Regions from separate parts of the Staphylococcus caprae genome, predicted to be linked through region 1. Evidence: riboswitches for the same ligand, from Rfam matches in the RefSeq annotation. Region 1 holds a riboswitch; each other region holds the start of a gene.
What was found. A riboswitch is a leader RNA that binds a small molecule or an ion and turns the genes downstream of it on or off. The one in region 1 is predicted to bind S-adenosylmethionine.
Positions count from the first base shown of each region.

Region 2: another riboswitch for S-adenosylmethionine. It lies ahead of metX (homoserine O-acetyltransferase MetX); the one in region 1 lies ahead of JMUB898_RS10120 (methionine ABC transporter ATP-binding protein).
Region 3: another riboswitch for S-adenosylmethionine. It lies ahead of metK (methionine adenosyltransferase); the one in region 1 lies ahead of JMUB898_RS10120 (methionine ABC transporter ATP-binding protein).

Region 1 covers NZ_AP018587.1:2,111,169-2,114,381, reverse strand. Annotated here, with positions in the region: gene gcvH (glycine cleavage system protein GcvH) at 56-436, shown strand; gene JMUB898_RS10130 (toprim domain-containing protein) at 633-1,019, shown strand; gene JMUB898_RS10125 (thioredoxin family protein) at 1,012-1,308, shown strand; SAM riboswitch class I at 1,366-1,468, shown strand; gene JMUB898_RS10120 (methionine ABC transporter ATP-binding protein) at 1,557-2,582, shown strand; gene JMUB898_RS10115 (methionine ABC transporter permease) at 2,575-3,213, shown strand, end outside.
Region 2 covers NZ_AP018587.1:14,173-17,385, forward strand. Annotated here, with positions in the region: gene serS (serine--tRNA ligase) at 1-8, shown strand, start outside; gene JMUB898_RS00050 (AzlC family ABC transporter permease) at 325-1,017, shown strand; gene JMUB898_RS00055 (AzlD domain-containing protein) at 1,014-1,343, shown strand; SAM riboswitch class I at 1,469-1,569, shown strand; gene metX (homoserine O-acetyltransferase MetX) at 1,636-2,604, shown strand; gene JMUB898_RS00065 (YybS family protein) at 2,819-3,213, shown strand, end outside.
Region 3 covers NZ_AP018587.1:1,125,400-1,128,612, forward strand. Annotated here, with positions in the region: gene pckA (phosphoenolpyruvate carboxykinase (ATP)) at 1-1,257, opposite strand, end outside; SAM riboswitch class I at 1,413-1,523, shown strand; gene metK (methionine adenosyltransferase) at 1,633-2,829, shown strand; gene JMUB898_RS05530 (nuclease-related domain-containing protein) at 2,936-3,213, shown strand, end outside.

The DNA.
Region 1 (3,213 bases):
AACTATATCAGTGTGGCATCATTAAAATGTAATTAATAATTAGGAGGGGATTCTCGTGGCAGTACCGAGCGAATTTAAATATTCTAAAGAACATGAATGGGTTAAAATAGAAGATAATGTAGCAACAATTGGTATTACAGAGTACGCTCAAAACGAGTTAGGCGACATTGTATTTGTTGAACTACCTGAAACAAATGACGAATTAAATGAAGGCGATACTTTTGGTAGTGTAGAATCTGTTAAAACAGTATCCGAATTATACGCGCCTATCTCAGGTAAAATTGTAGAAATCAACGAAGAATTAGAAGATAGCCCAGAATTCGTTAATGAATCACCATACGAAAAAGCATGGATGGTTAAAGTAGAAATGAATGACGAAAGTCAATTAGATGCATTATTATCAGCAGACCAATATTCAGAAATGATTGGTGAATAGCATGTGTTAAACTCCTCGATTATTTTAATCAAGGAGTTTTATTTATAATATAAAAGAATTTTTACACTATATTTTAAATCAGTGTTTAGTTTTCATTAACCATATGTAAGTTTGCCCGTTGTGATGTTTAGTTTTTCTAAATTCTGTGAATGGTTTAAGTGACAGTTAACTATCGACGCTTAGAAGGTGGATTGACATGACTATTGTGAATAAAGTTATCATTGTTGAAGGTAAATCGGATAAGAAAAGAGTGCAACAAGTTATCGCAGAGCCAGTAAGTATTATTTGTACACATGGGACCATGAGTATAGATAAAATTGATGATATGATAGAATCACTTTATGGTAAACAAGTTTATGTTCTTGCAGATTCTGATGACGAAGGAGAAAAAATTAGAAAATGGTTTAAACGATATTTAAGCGAAAGTGAACACATATATGTTGATAAAACATATTGTGAAGTTGCGAAATGTCCGAAAAATTATTTAGCTAATGTTTTGAATAGATATGGTTTCTCAGTGAAAAAAGAAAAGAATCTCATGCCTAATTTAAACACTGAAAGGTTAGTTCTAGTTAATGAATAGTTCAATTGATCTTGAAGATATAACAGAAAATTATAATGAAGAGAAACATCTTATATTTGGCTATACGCCAATGTGTGGAACGTGTAAAGTTTCAGAAAGAATGTTAGATATTGCGAATGATATTTTACAGCTTCCGGTTAAAAAGGTGGATCTTAATTTTCATCCTGAATTTAGTAAAGAAAAAGAAATTATGTCAGTGCCTGTTTTATTGGTGATGAATAAGGATCAAGAAGTAAAAAGAATCTATGCTTTTCAATCAGTCCCTTATTTGTTAGAAAATTTAAAATAGTTATTGACGAAACTTTAGTACGGTGGTAGGATTAAAACAAATTAAATGATGCGTAAACTCTTATCGAGAGAGGTGGAGGGATGTGCCCTACGAAGCCCGGCAACCGTCTGATATAGAAATGGTGCCAATTCACATAAAGTTTAACTTTAGAAGATGAGAGAAAGAAGATATACAAATGCTTTCTCAACTCTCTAAAGATTGAGGAAGCATTTTTTAATTTATATAAGCAATTTAAGGAGGCTATTAACGTGATTGAGTTAAACCAAATAGTGAAACGATATCATACTAAGAACAAAGATGTTCTAGCAGTTGATCACGTTGATTTAAATATTGAATCAGGCTCGATTTTTGGCGTTATTGGTTTCTCTGGTGCAGGTAAAAGTACGCTAATTAGAATGTTTAACAATCTAGAAGCGCCTACTTCTGGAGATGTCATTATTGATGGTGACAATATTAGTAAATTATCCAAATCAGAGTTGCGTAAAAAACGACAAAAAGTAAGTATGATTTTCCAACATTTCAACTTATTATGGTCAAGAACCGTATTAAAAAATATTACTTTCCCACTTGAAATTGCAGGAGTACCGAGTGGTAGAGCGAAGCAAAAAGCACTTGAACTTGTAGAACTTGTAGGATTGAAAGGCAGAGAGAGTGCGTATCCATCAGAATTATCAGGTGGACAAAAGCAAAGAGTAGGTATAGCTAGAGCGTTAGCAAATGACCCTGATGTTTTACTTTGTGACGAAGCAACGAGTGCTTTAGACCCTCAAACAACTGATGAAATTCTAGACTTATTACTTAAGGTAAGGGAACAACAAAACCTTACAATCGTATTAATTACTCATGAAATGCATGTGATTAGACGCATTTGCGATGAAGTCGCGGTAATGGAAAACGGTAAAGTCATAGAACAAGGAAAAGTTAGCGAAGTATTTGAAAATCCACAACATGCAGTTACTAAACGTTTTGTTAAGGATGATTTAAATGATGACTTTGAAGATGCTCTAGATGAATTAGAACCATTAGCGAGTGATTCTTACATAGTGAGATTAAACTTTACTGGGGATAATACGACAGAACCTATTGTTTCATATATTACTAAAACACATAATATAGACGTTAATATTCTTGAAGCTAATATCAAGAATACAAAGGATGGTTCTATAGGCTTCTTAGTTATTCAAATACCGCATATTGATAGTGATAACTTTGAACAATTTAAGAATGATCTTCATCAACAACATGTGAATGTGGAGGTGTTGAAACATGGGTAAATCATATGGCGAAATATTCCACGAAATGTTTACAATGCCTAATGTTCAGTGGCCAGATGTATGGCAAGCAATATTAGAGACACTATATATGACTGTTGTTTCTACTATATTTGCTTTCATCTTTGGTTTGATTTTAGGGGTGTTACTTTTCTTATCTGCGAAAAGTCATTCACCAGCAGCTCGAGTTTTCTACACAATTGTTTCATTTATAGTTAACTTATTTAGAGCGATACCATTTATCATTTTAATTTTATTACTTATACCGTTTACAAGTGTAATTCTTGGAACGATTAGTGGACCAACAGGCGCTTTACCAGCACTTATTATCGGTGCAGCACCATTTTATGCTCGCTTAGTAGAAATTGCCTTCAAAGAAATTGATAAGGGAGTTATCGAAGCGGCTTGGTCAATGGGTGCGAATACTTGGACAGTCGTACGCAAGGTACTACTTCCTGAGGCGATGCCTGCGTTAGTTTCAGGTATTACTGTGACAGCTATTGCTTTAGTCGGTTCAACTGCTATAGCTGGTGTCATTGGTGCCGGTGGTTTAGGTAACTTAGCCTACTTAACTGGTTTCACTCGAAATCAAAATGATGTCATCTTAGTTTCAACTGTATTCATCTTAATCATA
Region 2 (3,213 bases), 500 kb from region 1:
CAAAATAATAAACACAAAGGGTTCAATTAAAAGACAAAATCAATTTAAGTCTTATAGGCAATGACTGAATAAGTCATTGTCTTTTTTTTAATACTTTTAAAACAAAAATAGGGGAGGGGGAGCCCTTAAATAAACTCAAATTTGAGAGGTAAGTCTAAAAGAAGAAACAAAATTCTGAAATTTTATAAACGCATTCATAACAATACTTATGAGTATTAGGGTTGTCTAACCTCACACAAACTGGTGTCTTAAGATATTGAATATAAAGAATAAATATATTAGACTTACTTTACTATTTTACCGGGAAGAATGGAGGCTGAATAAATGGCGCATCTTACATTTAAGCAAGGGGTAAGAGAATGTATTCCTACATTATTTGGATACGCTGGCGTAGGTTTGTCATTTGGTATTGTCGCAGCCTCTCAAAAATTTAGTATTTTAGAAATTATTTTATTATGCCTCATTATTTATGCAGGTGCAGCGCAGTTTATCGTTTGTGCTTTATTAATTGCTGGCACGCCCATATCTGCAATTGTCCTTACAACACTTATCGTTAACTCAAGAATGTTCCTATTAAGTATGACCTTAGCACCTAACTATAAGCATTACGGCTTTTGGAATAGGGTAGGACTCGGCACATTACTCACCGATGAGACTTTCGGAGTCGCAATTACGCCCTACATTAAAGGCGAAAAGATTAATGATCGATGGCTTCATGGTCTCAATCTTACAGCTTATTTATTTTGGACCATTTCATGTGTGGCAGGCGCATTATTTGGTAAATACATCTCTAATCCCAATACGCTCGGTTTAGACTTCGCCATTACTGCAATGTTTATCTTTTTAGGGTTCTCTCAATTTGAGTCAATCAAGAAATCACGCCTTAGAATTTATATTTTATTAATTATCTGTGTGGTTGTGTTGATGCTTACATTGAGCTTAATGATGCCATCGTATGTAGCGATATTAATTGCAGCAACTGTGACGGCAGCTTTAGGGGTGGTGATAGAAAGATGAACACAGACTTACATACATTCACACTTATTATTTTATGCGGAATTGTAACGCTACTGATGCGAATTATTCCATTTATCTTAATTTCGAGAGTGCATTTACCAGAAATTGTCGTTAAGTGGCTCTCGTTCATTCCAATCACACTATTTACTGCACTTGTCATCGACGGGGTCATTCAACAACACGACAACGCATTTGGATATACACTAAATCTTCCATATATTGTCGCTATCATACCCACCGTCTTTCTCGCTATCTTCACTCGCAGTCTGACTGTAACAATTGTTGGCGGTATCATTATTATTGCTTGTTTACGCTTTTTCTTTTAATTTCTGAAAATGACAGCAAAACATTGAAGTCATAAAAGAAGTTAGATAAAATCTAATTAATTAGAAAATTTAGAAAATTAAAGTTGGAATTAACAACAGTAATATCACACAACTAAATTGATGAAATCTTATTTCGAGAAGCTGAGGGAATTGGCCCAACGATGCTTCAGCAACCGACTAGCAATAGCACGGTGCTACAACCAACGAGTATCTCGAATGATAAGTACTGAATCGCTTCTTACTTGTTCATTTGAGTAAGAAGCTTTTTTAGTAAGAGGAGGTAGCGATAAGGATGACGAATTATAAAGTAGATACGTTAGAATTAGGCACATTTACAACTGAATCTGGCGAGACAATAGACAACTTGAAACTACGTTACGAACATGTGGGATACCCAGGCCAACCACTTGCTGTCGTATGTCATGCATTAACAGGTAACCACTTAACCTATGGCACCGATGATCAACATGGATGGTGGCGCGAAATTATTGATGGTGGTTATATCCCGCTTCACGATTACCAATTTCTAACATTCAACGTTATCGGTAGTCCCTTCGGCTCAAGTTCCAAGCTCAATGACCCTAACTTTCCAGAGCACCTCACATTAAGAGATATTGTTAAAGCGATTGAGAAAGGTATTCAGGCGCTCGGTTTCAAGAGGATTAATATTCTTATAGGTGGTAGCCTCGGTGGTATGCAAGCGATGGAATTACTATATAACAATCAATTTCATGTCGATAAAGCCATTATTTTAGCTTCAACGGATAAGACGTCATCTTATAGTCGCGCATTTAATGAAATTGCACGCCAAGCCATTCACCTTGGTGGAAAGGAAGGCTTAAGTATAGCACGTCAACTCGGTTTCTTAACATATCGTTCTTCGAAAAGTTATGATCAACGATTTACACCAGAAGAAGTTGTGAGTTACCAGCAACATCAAGGCGATAAATTCAAAAATCGTTTCGACTTAAAATGCTATTTAACACTGCTGGATGTCTTAGATAGTCATAATATTGATCGAGGACGAGATGACGTAGACGAAGTGTTTCAATCATTAGAAACTAAAGTCTTAACCATGGGCTTTATAGATGATTTACTTTATCCTGATGACCAAGTCAGAGCAGTAGGGGAGAGGTTTAAATACCATCGTCATTTCTTTGTACCTGATAACGTTGGCCATGACGGCTTCCTCCTCAACTTTAATGATTGGGCACCCAATTTATACCACTTCCTAAACTTAAAACAATTTAAAAGGAAATAAATAACGACCGTCTTATTACAATAAAGGATTACAATCGCCCATTGCGATTGCATAAGTGCTACTAATTAATGCATACGCATTAATTGCTTTAAAAGGATTACAATCGTTATCACGATTGCATAAGTCATACTAACTAATGACGATGTCATTAGAAGTATGACTTTATTGTTAATTTTTGGCAAAGAGGTTAAAATAGAGGTTATAGTCAAAAAGTATGGGAGTGGCGTGTGTGTTTTCAAAAATACAACCTAAAGCAACTATTATTGCAACAATTTCATTACTTATAGTCGCTTTAGTAACACATGTATTACCTATTCTCGGCTTAATTTTATGTTTATTTGCAACGATTCCTGGCATCGTGCTATGGAACCGCTCTGTACAATCATTTGGAATTAGCGCATTAGTAACAGTTATTCTTACAACGTTATTAGGTAATACATTTGTCTTAAGTATGATGGTACTGATCTTAATTTTAAGTTTTATCATCGGTCAATTACTTAAGGAAAGAACTTCAAAAGAAAGAATTCTATATATTTCAACGGCTTCAATCAGTTTAATCACATTGATTGGATTCATGTTATTACAATCATTTGAGAAAATCCCAAAAGC
Region 3 (3,213 bases), 990 kb from region 1:
ATGTTTGTCGATAAGTTCACCGAGTAAATCAGCGTAAACTGTTGGATTTAATGGTAAGAAAGGTGCGCCGAAACAAGTTGAGAATGAAGGTTCCGGTTCAGTGACACCGCGTTCAGTACCAGCTAATTTAGATGTGAAACCACTTAAGAAATGATACATTGCTTGATCTTTGGTCAATTTAGAAATTGGAGGAATGACACCAAAGGCATCAGCAGTTAAGAAAATAATTGTATTTGGATGTGCTGCTTTAGAAGGTAGAACGATATTATCAATATGTTCAATAGGATAAGCGGCACGCGTATTTTCAGTAAATTTATTATCATCAAAATCTACCGTACCATCTTCTTTAACGACTGTATTTTCTAAAATAGTACCGTATTCAATTGCATTATAAATTTGTGGTTCTTTTTCTTTAGAGAGGTTAATGGCTTTGGCATAACATCCGCCTTCAATATTGAACACGCCATTTTTATTCCAACCGTGTTCATCATCCCCAATTAATTTACGTTCTGCATCAGCAGAGAGCGTTGTTTTACCTGTACCTGAAAGACCGAAGAATAAAGCAACATCACCTTTTTCTCCAACATTTGCTGAGCAATGCATACTCATAATATCTTGCATTGGTAATAGGTAGTTCATTACTGAGAAGATACCTTTTTTCATTTCACCAGCGTATTCAGTACCGCCGATTAAAATCACTTTATGTTTGAATGAAATGATGACAAATGTCTCTGATTTAGTCCCATCTACTTCTGGGTCTGCTTTAAAGTGTGGGGCAGAAACAATTGTGAAGTTAGGTTTGATATTCTTAGCTTCCTCTTTTGAATCTGGACGAATAAACATATTATGTGCAAATAAGTTATGCCACGCTAATTCGTTGATGACTGTTAGCTTTAAACGTGAATCTTTATCACTTCCCGCATAACCATTGAATACATAGAGTTCATCTTTCTTACCCAAATAATCTAAAACTTTATTGTAAAGTTTTAAAAATGTTTCTTCATCAATCGGTTGGTTGATGTCTCCCCAATTGACATTATCTCTATATGAAGGTTCAGTTACGATGAATTTATCTTTAGGTGAACGGCCAGTATATTTCCCCGTACTTGCGTTAACTGCACCTAATTCAGTTAATTGTCCTTCATTGTTGTTTAAAATCTTGTTGTAAAGTTGAGTTGTTGAGAGTTGAAACTGAGTTGATGGTTTTTCTAGTAAATTTTTAATTTTAATTGTTTCTGTGTATGTGTCTACTGACATACTCAATCCCTCCAAAGCAATAGTAGTTATGTAAGCCTTTACATTTAAATAGTATAACACAACACAATGATTAATCCACAGTAAATATAAGCTATAGAGCGAAATCATAAATTGACATTAAACTATGAATTCGGTAGTATTAATTTTAACGGATTCTCTTATCCTGAGTGGTGGAGGGACATGGACCCAACGAAACCCAGCAACCTCTTTTTAGTAAAGAAAGGTGCCAAACCGTTTGCAGACATATATCGTCTGAACGATAAGAGCGAATGGACGTTTAAGAGCCTTCTCTCTATCTTGATAGTGTAGAAGGCTCTTTTATTTAGCTCACACATAAAAGAGAATTTTCGTAATCAATATATAAAGGAGCAAAACATGACTTATAATAAACGATTATTTACTTCAGAATCAGTCACTGAAGGTCATCCCGATAAGATTGCAGACCAAGTATCTGATGCCATTCTTGATGAAATTCTTAAAGATGATCCTAATGCACGTGTTGCATGTGAGACAACAGTAACCACAGGTATGGCACTTATTTCTGGTGAAATTTCAACTTCTACATACGTAGATATTCCAAAAGTAGTTCGCGAAACAATAAAAAATATTGGCTACACAAGAGCTAAATATGGATACGATTACCAAACAATGGCTGTATTAACAGCAATTGATGAACAATCTCCAGATATCGCACAAGGTGTAGATAAAGCGCTAGAATATCGTAATGAAATTTCTGAAGAAGAAATAGAAGCTACTGGTGCAGGAGATCAAGGTTTGATGTTCGGTTACGCTACAAATGAGACGGATACTTACATGCCACTTCCAATCTTCTTATCACATCAACTTGCTAAACGCTTATCCGATGTACGTAAAGATGAAATTTTAAATTACTTACGTCCTGATGGTAAAGTTCAAGTAACTGTAGAATATGATGAGAATGATCAACCTAAACGCATTGATACCATCGTTGTATCTACTCAACATGCAGAAGATACAGAACTTAAACAAATTGAAGCGGATATTAAAAAACACGTCATTTATCCAACAGTATCTGAAGATCTATTAGATGAAGAAACGAAATTCTTTATTAATCCTACTGGACGATTTGTGATTGGTGGACCACAAGGTGATGCTGGTTTAACAGGACGTAAAATCATTGTTGATACGTATGGTGGTTATGCTCGCCACGGCGGCGGTTGCTTCAGTGGTAAAGATCCTACTAAAGTAGACCGTTCTGCTGCATATGCTGCAAGATACGTAGCTAAGAACATTGTAGCTGCAGAATTAGCTGATCAATGTGAGGTACAATTAGCGTATGCCATAGGTGTTGCAGAACCTGTGTCAATTTCTATTGATACGTTTGGTACAGGTAAAGTTTCAGAAGCTGAATTAGTAGAGGCAGTTAGAAATCACTTCGATTTAAGACCAGCAGGAATTATTAAAATGTTAGATTTAAAACAACCTATTTATAAACAAACTGCTGCTTATGGTCATTTTGGTCGTACAGATGTTTTACTACCATGGGAAAAGTTAGACAAAGTGAATTTACTTAAAGATGCGGTTGAAGCATAACCATTGCTTTCAATTGAGTGAAAGGAAATATCAATTAAATGTCGATAAATTGAGTGTTTTCTATTATAATGGAAGTTATTGAAATGGTTAAAGGAGCGTTGTTGTGATGAGTTTATCTTCACCGATAGTTATAGGCTTAATCGTTGCAATTGTTGTGGCAATTCTTTTCTTTATTCTCTTTTTAGTTGCAATTAGCAGTAAAAAGAAAATTAAAAATCAAACAGAAGCCCAATATAAAGAAAAAGAGCAACATTTGAAAGAATCTCATGAAGAAGCCTTAGAAAAAGAAAGAGTAGAAAATAAAAAGGCTGTCACTAAACAAAAAGAAGATTTTGATGCGACAGTAAATAGTAAAGATAGAGAAATTGATGCATTAAAGCTATT